DNA from 3 places in the Geobacillus sp. YHL genome. Region 2 is predicted to be linked to each of the others. Evidence: riboswitches for the same ligand, from Rfam matches in the RefSeq annotation. Region 2 holds a riboswitch; each other region holds the start of a gene.

Region 1 (5,267 bases), on a different contig from region 2:
AGCCGATCGTCATCGTCCATTCCTTCCTTTCGTTTTCTAGTATCATGTGCGCGGCCAACCGCGGACGCCCCTCCCGCACAAGGAAGGGAAAGCCCGACCAAAGGCGTTTGTTGCGCCCCTTGGTCAGCTCGCGCAAGAATCGCACTCTTCGATCGTCCCCGATGTCGAACGCACGTAATACGTCGTTTTCAACCCCGACTTCCACGCCGTCAAATGCAAATCGAGCAACTCTTTTGCCTTAATCGTGTTCATGACGTAGAAGTTAAAGGAGATGGCTTGGTCGATATGGCGCTGGCGGGCGGCGTTTTGCTTGATGCTCCAACGTTGGTCGATATGGTACGCCGATTTGTAATACCATGTCGTCTGTTCGTTTAAATCCGGCACCGTAACGGGAATCTTATAATCTTTCTTTTCCTCGGCGTATACTTTTAAGAAAATGGGATCAATGCTCGCCGTGCTGCCAGCGATGATCGACGTCGATGCGTTCGGGGCGATGGCCATGATATAGCCGTTGCGCATCCCGTAGCGGGCCACATCTTGCTTCAGCCGATCCCAATCGAGTTCACCGTGGCTTTCGTAGCCGCGCCGCTCAAAATAAGCGCCCGTCTGCCAGTCCGACCCCGGAAACGCCGGGTAGCTCCCTTTCTCTTTGGCGAGCTCCATGCTCGCTTGAATCGCCAAATACGCGATCGTTTCATACAGCTCGTCGGCATAGCGGACCGCTTCCTCCGACTCCCAGCGAATGCCTTTTAACGCCAAAAGATGATGCCAGCCAAAGGTTCCAAGCCCGACAGCGCGGTATTTTTCGTTCGTCAGGCCGGCCTGCAGCACCGGAATATTGTTTAAATCAATGACATTATCGAGCATCCGCATTTGAATCGGGATGAGCCGCGCCAAAACCCCATCGATCACCGCCCGCGCCAAGTTGATCGACGATAAATTGCAGACGACAAAATCGCCTGGTATTTTTTCAATGATGATCATCCCGTCTTTTACATATTGCCGCTTCATCACCGTTGGGCTTTGGTTTTGCGCGATTTCCGTGCAAAGGTTGCTGCAGTAGATCATCCCGAGATGGCGATTCGGATTTTGCCGGTTCACTTCATCGCGGTAAAACATAAACGGCGTCCCCGACTCGAGCTGGCTGCGCATGATGCTTTTCATCACTTCGATCGCCGGCACTTTTTCTTTCGACAGTCTTGGTTCGTTGACACATTGCCAGTATTTCTCGCGGAAACTCCCGCACCCTTTTTCCTCATCATAAAAATCTTCCAAGCTAAACCCCATCACCTTCCGCACTTCATGCGGATCAAACAAATACCAGTCGCCGCGCTGTTCGACTTGCTCCATGAACAAATCAGGGATGCAAACGCCGGTGAACAAATCATGCGTCCGCAGCCGTTCGTCACCGTTGTTGAGCCGCGCATCGAGAAACGCAAAAATGTCTTTATGCCATACATCCAAATAGACGGAAATGGCCCCTTTTCGCTGTCCCAACTGATCGACGCTCACCGCTGTATTGTTCAACTGCTTCATCCACGGGATGACGCCGGAGGAGACCCCTTTGAATCCTTTGATGTCGCTGCCGCGCGAACGGATTTTGCCTAAATAGACGCCGATGCCGCCGCCCGATTTCGACAAATTGGCGATGTCGGTGTTGCTGTCATAAATCCCTTGCAAGCTGTCATCGACCGTGTCGACAAAGCAGCTCGACAGCTGGCCGTATGACTTTCCGGCATTGGCAAGCGTCGGCGTCGCCACGGTCATGTATAAGTTGCTTAACGCCCAATACGCTTCCTTCACGAGCTCAAGGCGCCGCTTGGGTGGTTCATTCGCCATTAGCGTCATGGCGATGACAAGAAACCGCTCCTGCGGCAATTCATACAGCCGCCGCTCATAATCGCGGGCCAAATACCGATCAGCGAGCGTGCGCAGCCCGATGTACGTAAACAGCTTGTCCTTCTCCGGATCAAGAAACGCACCGATGGCATCAATTTCTTCTTTCGTATAACGTTCAAGCAGCAGCGGACTGTACACCCCTTGTTCTGTCAGCGCAACAAGCAGCGAGTAGAAATCGCCATACCGCTCGCGCTCGTCATACCCACGCTGCCGCGCCGCTTCACGGTACAATTGCCGCAAATACAGCCGGGCGCACACAAATGTCCAGTCCGGCTCATCTTCATCAATGTAAGAAAGTCCTTCCAAAATAGCCGTTTGGTGCAGCTGTTCTACCGTGACGGACTCCTTTCGACTGAGAAGCTGCCAAACACGCTCGACGTATTCATCAAGCGACAGACGGCCGAATCCAGCGGCGGCTTGCCCAATCAGCGACGCAAACTCTTCACGTGAAAAAGAAACCGGCTTCCCTTGGTCATCGATGATGATCATTTTCGTCAATGCGGTCATTCGTTTCCCCACTCCTTCAATAAAAAATCCGCTCGGGCAGGCGAGCGGATGAAACGACAGACGGAAAAAAGGCATACGAAACCCTTTTTCTTTTCCCCTATCGTTTCATCTTCTCACACCCCGAAGAACATGAAACGTTCCAAGCAAGGCAGGTCTCCTGACTCGTGCATCGTCCTACTTTGGGGCCTTCCCAGCGGCGCGCCGAATGGCTCTTGCCGCCAGTGGCCATCCCATTTCGTCCGCACATACAGTTGCGGGGGCAGTTCCGGATTCACACCGGATTCCCTATTAAGTCCTGATGGACACCATTGCTTGGCAGAACGATATGTAGTTGTACAACAAGACTTCAAAACCAATATATAGTATTTTAGCATCCTGATGGAACAAGCATATACCAAAACCGGGAAAATTGCAAGAGCAGTTGAATGGAATTTTCCTTTCTGCCAATTATCGTTTTTTGTTCATATTCCGTTCCTGAACACTCTCCCACCTACGCAAATGCGTAGAGGTGGGAGATTCTTTGGAACACCCGCCCCACGTCAGGTTGCCAGCCAAGCCATCCCCGTGCATCCCACGGTTTGGTTGCCTTCCGAAGACAGCCAACGAAGCCCTTCTTTCAAGATATTTTGGGCGGCGTTGGGGAACCCGAGTTCGACAGTCACTAGGCAAACAAAATGCCTCTCGCCCCTTGATACAAAAGGGATCGGAGGCATTTGGGCACACTTCGGGCGTGTATCTAGGTGCGAGGGTGGATGCCTAGAATCTTTGGAGGAGGTTCCAGCCCTAGAGCCGCAAGGAATAGCGCTTGTTTGGCCGTCAGTTCGGTTCGTTGATAAAGGTCGCCGTTTTTTGAAGAAAAATGTCCAAGCATGAGACGCTCGCATTCGTCTCTTACTTTCGGCCACGATTCATGAGTTCGGATCTCCACGATCCGAACCAGCAAGAGAGCCAGCCAACTGAGCAGCACATGCGCCCGGATACGGTCTTCCAAGCGATGATACATGGGGCGCAGCTCGAGTGTTGATTTCAACGTCCGAAAGGCCTGCTCGATATCCACCAGTTGCTTATACCCAAGCGCGACATCCTCGGCAGACAAGGTGTCATCGGAGGTTCGGATGAGATATTTGCCATCGTACTTTTCCGCTTCACGAACCGCTTGCTTGTCGATGCGAAGCGTTCCATCCTTCAATTGACGCAAGTATTTTCCGTAGGACGGATGGGAACGCAGCCGGCAGGTGGCCTTATGATGAGCTTCATTGGGGAGTTGGCGAAGCCCCTCCAACTCCTCTTTCAGCGATTCGAGCAGCTTTTCCCGTTCCTTGCGTTGGCGTTCGGCTTCGCTGGGATTGTACACGAGAACATAGCGCTGACGCGCTTCTCCGTCGCCCACGATGATTTCTTTGATATGCAAGTTCTCGCGAACTTGTTGGTAGCGCCCGCGACGGTTTAGGGCCTCTTCGACGGCGGCTTTGCCGGACCGCATTTTTTCGCCGACAATGTAGTGTCCCCCGGCCTGTTGCAAGATTCGCAAATTCTCTTCAGACGAAAATCCGCGGTCCATCACGCTGATCACACGCCCAAGCTTCCAGCCAATCAAGTCTTGTTTCACCTGTTTGATGACCGTCATATCCATCGTATTGCCAGGCCATACCCAAGCGCGAATGGGGACTCCTTCCCGGGTGACGGCCAGTCCAATGACGATTTGGACCAAATCGGGACGCTTATCTTTGGAAAACCCCTGCTTTCGAAGCGATTCTCCTTCTGGTGTTTCGGATGGATCCACTTCGAAGTACGACGAAGTCGTATCAAAGTAAATCAAATCGACTTCCAGGTTCAATAAATCGGCCACGGCATGGAACACTTGGCGTTCCAATTCCGGCTGCACAGCCAGCAGCTCATCCATCGCCCGGTACAACTGGTGGCTGGCGACTTGGGGAAGATGAGGGATATGCACGTCTTTCTCCACCCACTCCTCCATCGCCAACTTGCTTGACGGATGAAGGGCACGATTCGCCACCATGGCAAAAATCAGCCGTTCCAACGGAATCTGATGATATCGGGAGGCAAACAAGGAGTGGAGAATCTCTCCCAATCCCAGTTGTCTCCAGAGCTGATCCAAAAGCCAAGCGCCACCAAGGCGTTTGCTTGATTGAAACTGAAAGTCATCCGACACTTCTCCTGTCAACGTCTCGATTTCCCAAGCCTGCTCAGGAGAAAGGAATCGCGAAATGCTTTTGGCCAGACGCTCCAAGACAGCGCGATCCACCTCGTCTTCGCGCCCAAACGAATAAATCACCTTCGCTTTCGCATATTTGGCCTTCGGATCCCATTCGTTGTGAGCAAGCTGGAGATACGCCACGGTCGTTCCATCTTTGTTTTTGCGTGTTACTCGCCGTATGTACATGCCTATATTATAACCGATATTCAGCTGTTTTAAAAGTTAAAATAAACAAGTCGTGTGCCTATGAAATTCAGCGTTTTTTTCTAGGATCCGCATCGCGAAATCTTTGATATAACAGCATTTTGGCCATTTTCATTTGCCTAAAATGGCCTCAAAACTGTCGAACTCGGGGGGAACATCCATGATGGAAGGCGCCGATTCATATCCCCCGCTTACACTGAACGCGTGGAAGGGGGGATCTTCTCGGTTAGAGATGATAAAATCCTGTTTTAAAAATCAAAGCGGACCTGTTTCCCCGCTTTCGCTTCACTGGAAGGAATGAGAGTTTTCTCGGTTCAGATGATAAAAAAGCGTCCCGACTGAGCTCCGGGACGCTTCATTTCTCTGCTACGCCTCCAAAACAGACGCTGGCCGCTTCTCGTTTTGTACGGATTGAGCAAAATCGTACTTCTTTTCCACA
Region 2 (5,267 bases):
TTTTTCTAATAGATCCGTCACCAACTAGCGAGGCACGGACAACATCATGCCTATGCTGTTGTGGAGATCTTGTCCCTCTTGCGCTGTGTCATCACGTGAGGCGTTAATGTTCAACTAGCACCACGGATTTTCCTTATTTTTTTCAAGATGGCAGTATAGATGGGGCAGCTGCTTTTTTTCTGCAGGAGAGGGCTAGGATCATTCCGCGATGTAGGAGGAGAGCTTGATGGATAAACACCAACAAGCCATTATCACCGTTTCAGCCTATATTACGAATGACACGGGAGAGGTTTTGCTTGTTAAAAGCTATGACCGCTCCGATACGTGGGAAATGCCGGGTGGACAAGTTGAACCGGGCGAGCCGCTCGATCGGGCCGTTCATCGTGAGGTGCATGAAGAGACTGGCGTTGACATCCGTCTCATTGGGGTCAGCGGCGTGTACTACAATGAAACTAAAAATATCATAAACATTGCATTTAAAGCGACATATGTGAAAGGAAACGTTTTTCCCCAGCCTGAGGAAATTCAAGAGGCGAAGTTTGTGTTGATCGATGAGTCGAATATTGATGAATATGTGACATGGCCGCATTTGAAATCGCGGGTGCTCGATGCGATGAAAAGGGGATGCTCTGTTCCTTATGAAGCATGGGTCATGAATCCGTCTCGATTATCTGCAAGAGTGGGAAGGTGAAGTGCTGTAAATTCATAGTTGTCAAATGCTAAACGCTGCATTATTATAAAAATGTCCATATCCCATAACTGAATCCATTCGCAGCAAGGCGCCGAAAAGGCTTAATAGGGAATCCGGTGGGAATCCGGAGCTGTCCCCGCAACTGTCAATGCGGACGAAATGAAATCGCCACTGTACGGACGGATGGCTTGCGCTGTTTTCCGTACGGGAAGGCTTCAGAGTAGGATGAAGCATGAGCCAGTAGACCTGCCTTGCTTGCCGCAGTTTCCGAATCTTCGGGGGGTGAGACGCGGAAACAGTCGCATAGGGCATTGTTGTGCCCATTGGCGGTCTGTTTCGCGCTCATTCCCAGATTTAGGCGGAATGGGCGTTTTTTATTGTACATACATCACTGAAGGGGGAATGACGGATGAAACGTTGGACATGGCCGGCGGTGGTGGCGGTGTTCTTCCTTCTGGCCGCCGTGCTGGTCGGCTGCAGCGGTGGAGCCAATAGCAACGCCCAGCCAGCGAAAAAAGAAGAACCGAAAACGGAACAAGCGGCGTTTCCGGTGACGGTGAAAGACGGGCTTGGCGAGGATGTCACGATCAAAGCGGAACCGAAAAAGATCGTCTCGCTCATCCCAAGCAATACGGAAATCGCCTATGCGTTGGGGTTGGGCGATAAGATCGTCGGCGTCAGCGATTTTGACAATTACCCGGAAGACGTCAAAACGAAAACGAAAATCGGCGGCATGGAATTCAACGTCGAGAAAATCATTTCGCTCAAACCGGATCTTGTCTTGGCCCACGCGTCAAGCGCCCATAACTCGCGCGATGGCCTCAAGCAATTGAAAGACGCCGGCATCACCGTGCTTGTCGTGAATGACGCGAAGTCGTTCGACGATGTGTATGCGTCCATCGACTTGATCGGCAAAGCGACCGGGACGACAGACAAAGCGAAGCAAGTGATTAAGGATATGAAAGAGAAGCTTGCGCAAATTCAAGAAAAAGCGAAACAAATCCCGGCGGACAAACAAGCGAACGTCTGGATTGAAGTGTCGCCGCCGCCGCAGCTGTATACGGCCGGCAAAGGGACGTTTATGGATGAGATGCTTCAAGTGATTTCAGCGAAAAACGTCGCCGGCAGCTTGGAAGGCTGGCCGATGGTGACGGAAGAAAAAGCCGTAGCCTATAAGCCGGATGTGATCATCACGACATACGGCGGAGCGAAGCAAGTGTTTGCGCGCGCCGCTTGGAAAGACGTGCCGGCGGTGAAAAACAAGCGGGTGTATGACGTCAACACCGACTTAGTAAGCCGCCCGGGTCCGCGCCTTGTCGAAGGGGTCGAGGAACTTGCCAAAGCCATTTACCCGGATGTGTTCAAGTAAAACGTGGATGTATATATTGGCCGTCACGGCGGCCATGTTATCGTTGCTCGTAGGGATATCGACAGGATCGCTGTCGATTCCCTTTTCTTCTATTGTCCGCATTTTGGCGGCTGAATGGTTCGGAGCGGCGCTGCCTCGCCACATTCCGGCTGATTGGGTGCCGATCGTGATGGCGATCCGCTTGCCGCGCGTCGTGCTCGCTTTTTTGGTCGGGGCGTCATTGGCGCTGGCTGGCGCGGCGTTCCAAGGGTTGTTGAAAAATGCGCTCGCCGATCCGTACACGCTCGGCGTCTCGTCCGGCGCCTCGGTCGGGGCGGTGCTCGTCATCTTTCTCGGCTGGCAATGGCCGCTCTTTGGCACGTTCACGTTGCCGATCGTGAGCATTTTATGCGGCATGGCGACGCTTGTCGCCGTTTTGGCGTTCACTCGCGCGGTTGAGCCGCAGCTGTCGGTTGAGACGATCATTTTAGCCGGCATTATCTTCGGCGCGTTTTTCAGCGCGTTCATTTCGCTCATGATCGCGTTGACCGGGGAAGAATTGCGGCAAATCATCTCATGGCTGATGGGGAGCGTCGCGATGCGCGGCTGGAAATACAGCGGGCTTTTGTTGCCGTTTTTTCTCATCGGCGCGGCGGTGCTTCTCGCCAACGGCCGCGAGTTGAACGCGTTTGCTTTTGGCGAGGCGGCGGCGCTTCATGTCGGCGTTGATGTTACGCGCCGAAAAGTCATCATTTTGACGGCGGCGGCGCTGCTCACCGGCGCGGCGGTGTCGGTGTCCGGGACGATCGGTTTTGTTGGGCTCGTTGTTCCGCATATGGTTCGGCTTGTGTGCGGGCCAAACTACCGGGTGCTCTTGCCGCTATCGCTCTTGTACGGCGGGGCGTTTCTTGTGCTTGCCGATGTGGCGGCGCGGACGATCATTGAACCGCGCGAACTGCCGATCGGCGTCATCACCGCGCTGATCGGCGCCCCGCTATTTGCCGTCTTGTTTTTCCGAAAAATGAAGCGAAAGATGGGATGATGATGCTTGAGGTGCGGGCCGTATCGCATCGGTATGGACCAAAGCAAGTGCTTGATCGTGTGACGTTTTCCGTGGAAAAAGGGGAGCTGTTTGGCATCGTCGGGCCGAACGGCAGCGGAAAAACGACGCTGCTGAAACTCATTTGCAAAGAGCTTCCGCTTGCCAGCGGTGAGATCAAGATTCATGGCCAGCCGCTTTTGGCGCTGTCTGCGAAGCAATGGGCGCGGTTTGCCGCCGTCCTGCCGCAGACGGCGGAGGCGGCGCCCGGCTATACGGTGAGAGAAACGGTGGCGCTCGGCCGTTACGCTCATCAGCGCGGCTTGTTTCCGACGTGGACGAAAGAGGATGAAGCGGCGGTTCAAGAAGCGCTTCGTGCGGTCGGCTTGGCTGACAAAATCGATGAGCCGCTTGAGCGGCTAAGCGGCGGCGAGCGGCAGCGCGCCTATTTGGCGCGGGCGCTTGCCCAAAAGCCGCAGCTGCTCTTGCTGGATGAGCCGACGAACCATATGGATGTGAGCGGCCAAGTCCGGCTTTTGGACCGGCTCGCGGAAGCTGCCCGCTCCCGCGATTTGACGGTCGTCGCCGTCTTTCACGATATGAACGTCGCTAGCTTATATTGCGACCGGGTGCTTGTGTTAAAAGAAGGAAAAACAGCGGCGCTTGGAACGCCGACAGATGTGATGACGCCGGCGCTGCTTGAGGAAGTGTTTGCCGCGCCGATTGTGCGTCTGGCTCATCCGGCGGCGGCAAAGCCGATGTTTTCGTTTGTGCCGAAAGGGAAACAAGAAGAATCGTCGGCCGGCGGGCTGCGTTTGTCCTTTCTTGATGACGCCGCTGTTCTGGCCTCCTGCCAGCCGCTTCGCGTCCTGTCCTCGGCATTGATCGGCGCTGGGTTTCAATGGGCGACCCATTTTGTCAACCGCCAAGTCGGGTTGGATTACGATTGCGGCGATGCGGAAGGAGACATGCGCCGCTATTTGGAGCAGCACGGGTTTTCGCCGGAACGAACGATCGGCATGATGACGGCGGTTGACGTCCATGATGCCGTTTGGCTTCAGAAAGAAGGGGAAGCGTTTTCGGTTGCAATCATGACGACCGCTGGCGTCGGCAATGCGGTTGATGCCGCTCGGGCGTGGCAGCATAAGCCGCTTGCGGCAAGGCCGGGAACGATCAATATGGTGATTGTCATTGACGGAGTGCTGACGGAAGCGGCGTTTGTCCAGGCGATGATGACAGCGACGGAAGCGAAGGTAAAAGCGCTCGCCGACTGTTCGGTTTGCGACCTGGAAACAGGGACGCTTGCCACCGGCACGTCGACCGATTCGCTCGCCGTGGCGGCGACGCAAACCGGGCGGACGTTTGCCTATGCCGGAACGGCGACGGAACTCGGGCGCGCGATCGGTCGGCTCGTGTATGAAGCGACGATCGAGGCGCTTGACCGCTACAAGCGGCGGAGGGGGCGGCGATGACGCATTTGTTGGCAATGACGTTGGCTTTGCTGTTGGATGCGCTGCTTGGCGACCCGCGCTGGCTGCCGCACCCTGTGCGCGGGATGGGAACGCTGATTGCGTGGTTGGACCGCCGCTGGAATCAAGGAACAAAGCGGCGGGCGAAAGGGGCGGCGGCCGTGGCGGTCGTGTTGGCCGCCGTCTACGGGTTGTCGGCGTTGGTCGTTTATGTGGGCTACGCGCTGTCCGTGTACGTGGGGGTGGCGATCGAGGCGGCGCTCATTTTCACCACCATTGCGACCAAAAGCCTCGCTGAAGCGGCTGAGGATGTGCGCCGGCCGCTTGAAGCGGGCGATCTTCCCGAGGCGCGGCGGGCGCTGTCGATGATCGTGGGCCGCGACACCGAGCGGCTCGATGAGGCCGGCATCACCCGCGCCTGCGTCGAAACGGTGGCGGAAAATACGAGCGACGGCATCACGGCTCCGCTCTTTTACGCGGCTTTGGGCGGCGCGCCGCTTGCCATGCTGTACCGAGCAGTGAACACGTGCGATTCGATGCTCGGCTATAAAAATGAAACGTATCGCGAATTTGGCTGGGCGGCCGCCCGGCTGGACGATGCGCTCAACTACATTCCGGCGCGGCTGACGGCGCTCGTGATGGTGTTGGTCTGCGGCGGCCGCCGCCTTCGTTTGGCGCTGTCGATCTTGTTTCGCGATGCCCGCCGCCACCCAAGCCCGA
Region 3 (5,267 bases), on a different contig from region 2:
GAGCATGAGACAGCGGCGGACAGCATCATCAAGCGACGGCGTCGTCACGCCCATAAACGCCGGCTCGATGAGCGCATAGCCGGTCTGTTCCCAAAAGAGGCGGGCGATTTTATACAAGTCGCTGTTCGCATCCGGATCGCTCCCGCCGCGGCCAAGCAAAATGACCGCTGTTCCGTCATCCGGCTGCTCCGGCCGCTCGCCGATTTCTTGCAATCGTTCGCGCAAAATAGCAAATGTCTGCTCATGGACGCCGATGGGGCGGCCGTAGCGGAACACCATATGCGGATAGCGCGCTTTGGCCTCATCGATTTCCGCCGGGATATGCAGCTTCGAATGCCCGGCCGGCAATAAAATGAGCGGAATGACCGCCACTTCCATTGCCCCGGCTTCGGCGCAGCGTTCGATTCCTTCGCCGATCGACGGACGGCCAAATTCTAAAAAACTTGTTTCAATATGAAACGAATCGCGCAAACGCGGCCGCAGGCGGTCGACAAACTGCCGCACTTGCTCGTTCCCTTCCGGGTCGCGGCTGCCATGGCCGACAAACAAAATGGATCTCATGTTCGTTCTCCCTCTCTTTCGTGTCGCTCAATCTGACGGTTACTCGCCGCATGCCGGCGTTTCGATCATCGCCGCCGTCTTGGCTTCTTCATGTGAAAAACGTCCGACTTGCTTCACGCGGCGGAAAAACTTATGAAACCGTTCATTTGGATGTGCTTGTTCTTGATACTGTTCGATGATTTCTGCCATAACCGCCACAATTTCTTCCGGCGGAATGCCTTCCGCGACGAGCTGGCCGGGATGGGCGTTGCGGCCGACCGTTTTCCCGCCCAAAAACAAATCAAATTTCCCTTTCCGGTACACAAGCCCGATGTCTTCGTGCACCGCGCCGTAGCACGCCATCCCGCAGCCGTTGATGCCAAGCTTCAACTCTTTCGGCAGCGCCATGCCGCCAAACCGGCGCGCCAATTCCTCCGCGTATGGAATGGCGTCTTTTTTCTCTCCATCGCAAAAATCACATGCCTTCACCGTCAGCACATCACCGACCGGCATCACGATCAGTCCGGCGTCAACGAGACGGGCCACAAGCCCATCTGGGTCCTCTGTCAACCGTTCGATTTTCATATAATGATCCGGTGTGTAGGTCATTTTTCCATCCATCCCTACCACTTCCGCAAGCACGATGAGCTGTTCCGGGGTGAACTGTTTATTGGCCACGCCCGGGCTCACCGCCGCTTCCAACAACACGGCCGCCGTCTTTCTTGTTTTCCGTCTCTCTAAAGCGGCGAGCGCGTCTTCGGCTGTTTCTTTCACCCGTTTTGGCGCGGCGGTCGGCTGCCGTTTGGCTGTTTTTGCCAGCGGTGCAGCAAGCGGCGGCAAAACGGCAGCCAGCGGCGTTGGCTCGGCCTCCTTCGTGGCCGCGGCAACAGACGGCGGTCGAACCGCGGTGGCCAAGGCGGTGAAAGCACGATCCTTCTGGTTGTCCCCGGCGAGGACAGCCGCTTCGGACGGTCCTGATGCCCCCGTGCTTCCTTCGCCCTCATCTTCCAGCGGTTTCGTCTGGTCAAGCGCCCACGGCTCCGCTTCTTTGCGCAGCCGTTCATGCGGTTTGAGCGGCTGGACGGCGGCTGCTAGTTGATACTTGCGCTGGTAGCCGCGCGGCGTGATCATCACGCCGTCATGGACGAATGTCGTTGAGTTGCCGATAATCACCGTCGTCAACATGCCGATCTCATGGTCAAGCATATGCGCCAAGTCGGTGAGGACGATATGCTGCCGCTCGCGGTACGCGCTTTTCACCAGACCGACCGGGGTTTCCGGAGACCGATGGCGGAGCAGGATGCGCTGTGCTTCCACAATCTGTCTAGTGCGCCGTCCGCTTTTCGGGTTGTAAAGCGCGATGACAAAATCGGCCGCGGCGGCGGCGTCAATCCGCTTTTCAATCAGCTCCCACGGCGTCAAATGGTCGCTCAAGCTGATCGTGCACGCATCGTGCATAATCGGTGCGCCAAGCAGCGCGGCGCACGAATGGATCGCGGAAATGCCGGGGATGACTTCGACTTCAATCGAGCTGTCTTTCGTCCACCCTTTTTCGATCAGCACTTCATACACGAGCCCGGCCATGCCGTACAACCCGGCGTCACCGCTTGAAATGACGGCGACCGTTTTGCCGCGCTCCGCCCATTTCACCGCCGCTTGGGCGCGGCTCACCTCTTCCGTCATGCCCGTGCTGATGATTTCCTTTCCGACAATCAGATCGCGCACAAGTTCGATGTACGTTTTGTAGCCAATGATGACGTCGCTTTCTTCAATCGCTTCCCGAGCCCGTTTCGTCATATGGTCGACGCTTCCCGGGCCAAAGCCGACAATGAGCAATTTGCCGCCCACTTTACAGCCCCCCTCTCCATATCTCGATTATCATCGACATCCCTAACCATATGCTGTAAATCCCTGTGACCGCACCAAGGACATAAAACAGTCGTTCCCGCTGCTTTGCTTTCCAAAATCCCCACGATAATCCAGCCGCTGTAGCAATCGTCGCAATGAGCAAGCCGGCGACAAACAGCACAAGCTGAAGGACAGCGGCGCTCACACGCACTTTTCCGACCGCGTGGGTGATAATGGCTAGCTGGGTCGGGCTTTCGACGCCAATGCCATGAATGATGCCGATGATCAAGGCGCCAGCCCAACCAACATGCGAAAAAGAACGGCAACTGTCCATTTCCCGCCTTCCCCGCAGCCATCGAGTAACCGTATGGCCGAACTCATAAAGGAGCTGAAACCGGCTTTTCACCTCACCCCGCCGAAAAAGAGAAAAAAGCATCATCCCGCCAAGAAGCACAAGCGTAACGCCAACTAAGAGCTCAATGGCGGCGGCTGACGACTCGGGAAGCCGGGCGCCGACCATGAGCGCCGCCACCCCCATGACAAACACGATTGCTCCGTGTCCAATAGCGTACATGATTCCGAGCGCCAACTGCTGTCTTCGCCGCGACTCGCTTCCGACCATATCCGCAATGGCCGCGACATGGTCGCTGTCCATCCCATGACGCATGCCGAGAAATATCGCTAACATTACATAACTGGCCCATTCCATCATTACGTCCTCCTCTTTCGAACGCCAATAACCGACTCCGTCCCACCAAGACGGGTCAACCCGTCTTCACGGTATTCATACGTCGCCCACGCGCGAAGCGGCTCGCCGTTTTGCAAATGGCGATGGACGACCTCTTTTGCCTTCTCCGGTGTCATCAACCGGTACCAGACGCCATCCGGGTAGACGATCATCACACACGCATCTTGACAGCGTCCGTTGCAGCGCGTCCTTGTTGTATGGACAGCGTCGTCAAGCCCAAGGCGGGCGATTTCCTCGCGCACCGCGGTTGTCACGTCATCTCCGCCATGGCGGAGGCACGTCCCTCCGTTGCAAATGAGCACATGATGCTTCATTCCCCGCAAATCCCACGTCGCCACCAAATCCCCCCTTTTGCTAGAATGGTAGAATGAAATGCGGCAGACGGACGGTTTTTCGACAAAAGAAAAAGCACCTCTACAGCAGAGGTGCAGAAAAATGTATACGAAAGCCGTAAACGGCCCAAACAGGGCCCCTAAAGCCGTCATTCTCCCGCACGTCTGCCTATAGTCCCGTAGGCATCCGTCCGATCCAAACAAGGCAGGTCTCCTGACTTAGGATCATCGCTTGGCGGCGTCTTCCCGAAGCATCCTTCAGTGACTTGTTGCCGCAAAGCTCTCCATCACAGTGGCGGGCACCGTGCCGGATTTTCACCGGGCTTCCCTTTTCACCCAAGCCCTTAAGCAGGCTTAGGCACCTTGTTTGTCTTACCGCCATATATGCGCTGTCATGGAACAAGCATCCGTTTTCATCGTAGTACAACCAATGCGTTGCCGTCAACCGTTTTTTGCCGACAAATCTTTGTTGGCGACGACAACGCCGTCCGCATCAGCGTACACGTACGCCCCTGGCTCCCAGCGGACGCCGCCAAACTCGAGCGCAACGTCGCGGGCGCCTTTTCCTTCTTTTTGGCATTTCGAGCGGGCGTTCCATTTCAACCAGAACGATACATCTCCAACTTGTCCAGGTCTAAGACAAATCCAGCGCCCAGCAATATATCCAATCCTAACAAACCGTTAATCCCCTCATAGTCCATCCCGCTAAAATCAATTTCATACTCTCTTAGCTGGAAAGAATCTAGCTGAATACAGTCTAATTTTTTTGTAAACGCGTACTCTTTCCCACCGATTCCGTAATAAGCCACAATACGATCGCCCGGCTCTACCCGCAAATGAATATCTTCTACTGCATTTTGAGAAATCACTGTTTTCGCCGCACCAGTATCAATCACCATATTATGAATCAACTTAGACCTTCCTTGATAAACGATTTCGATCGATGCAAACAGCAAGCCTTCACGATATTCAATCTGCATAATGAAATTTCCCTCTCAGGCCAATCGCTCCCCGAACTTTTAAAACAATCTCCTTGTGGCTAGTATGATAAACAAGCTGATTCCCTTTCGATTGCAGCAACTCACGAGTTGCATCCTTGTCCGAAACCGTTCCGATAACAGCCACCTCTTCAATGATTTCTTGATCTCCCTCTAAATGGGACTTTAATACTTGTAATTTCACAAATTGATTTGGATACAATGAACGCACTTCCTGCCATTCCATCTCCATCGCCTCAACCTGTTCGTTGTATTGAACGAGACTCGACCGCAGCCGTCAACCATTTTTCGCCAACAAATCTTTGTTGGCGACGACAACGCCGTCCGCATCAGCGTACACGTACGCCCCTGGCTCCCAGCGGACGCCGCCAAACTCGAGCGCAACGTCGCGTGAACCTTTTCCCTCTTTTTTGCTTTTCACCGGGCATGTGCCGATCGCCATCACGCCAATCGGCATGGCGCCAATTTCCGCTGAATCGCGGATGCAGCCGTGGATGATGACGCCAGCAAGCCCCCTCTCGCAAGCGATTTGCGCCAGCCGGTCGCCTAATAGCGCGACGCGGCGCGAGCCTTTTCCATCGACCACGAGCACCGTCCCCGGCGGCACCGTCTCCAGCGCTTCTCGGACAAGGACGTTGTCTTCAAACACATCGACCGTCGCAATCGGCCCGGAAAATGCCCGCTTTCCGCCGTACGATTGGAACGGCAACTCGCATACTTGCAACTCGTCTAAAAATTGATCGCATAAATCGGCTGTTTTCATTGTCGCTCTCCCCTTTCATGTTTTGCATTCGCCGTCAT

Evidence for each region. A riboswitch is a leader RNA that binds a small molecule or an ion and turns the genes downstream of it on or off. The one in region 2 is predicted to bind cobalamin.
Region 1: another riboswitch for cobalamin. It lies ahead of JCR24_RS13535 (ribonucleoside-diphosphate reductase subunit alpha); the one in region 2 lies ahead of JCR24_RS08835 (ABC transporter substrate-binding protein).
Region 3: another riboswitch for cobalamin. It lies ahead of JCR24_RS03720 ((2Fe-2S) ferredoxin domain-containing protein); the one in region 2 lies ahead of JCR24_RS08835 (ABC transporter substrate-binding protein).

What each region holds. Positions count from the first base shown of each region.
Region 1 is NZ_JAEIGB010000018.1:10,880-16,146, reverse strand. It holds gene JCR24_RS13540 (ribonucleotide-diphosphate reductase subunit beta) at 1-13, opposite strand, end outside; gene JCR24_RS13535 (ribonucleoside-diphosphate reductase subunit alpha) at 124-2,481, opposite strand; cobalamin riboswitch at 2,537-2,732, opposite strand; gene JCR24_RS13530 (IS1634 family transposase) at 3,143-4,810, opposite strand; gene asnB (asparagine synthase (glutamine-hydrolyzing)) at 5,195-5,267, opposite strand, start outside.
Region 2 is NZ_JAEIGB010000007.1:98,706-103,972, reverse strand. It holds partial or broken gene JCR24_RS17545 (IS982 family transposase) at 1-101, shown strand, start outside; gene JCR24_RS08840 (NUDIX hydrolase) at 224-691, shown strand; cobalamin riboswitch at 761-959, shown strand; gene JCR24_RS08835 (ABC transporter substrate-binding protein) at 1,101-2,060, shown strand; gene JCR24_RS08830 (FecCD family ABC transporter permease) at 2,047-3,081, shown strand; gene JCR24_RS08825 (adenosylcobinamide amidohydrolase) at 3,078-4,550, shown strand; gene cbiB (adenosylcobinamide-phosphate synthase CbiB) at 4,547-5,267, shown strand, end outside.
Region 3 is NZ_JAEIGB010000002.1:236,072-241,338, forward strand. It holds gene JCR24_RS03705 (sirohydrochlorin chelatase) at 1-561, opposite strand, end outside; gene cobJ (precorrin-3B C(17)-methyltransferase) at 601-2,388, opposite strand; gene JCR24_RS03715 (HoxN/HupN/NixA family nickel/cobalt transporter) at 2,390-3,097, opposite strand; gene JCR24_RS03720 ((2Fe-2S) ferredoxin domain-containing protein) at 3,100-3,474, opposite strand; cobalamin riboswitch at 3,656-3,849, opposite strand; partial or broken gene JCR24_RS03725 (RraA family protein) at 3,910-4,050, opposite strand; gene JCR24_RS03730 (retropepsin-like aspartic protease) at 4,068-4,448, opposite strand; gene JCR24_RS03735 (hypothetical protein) at 4,438-4,692, opposite strand; gene rraA (ribonuclease E activity regulator RraA) at 4,744-5,229, opposite strand.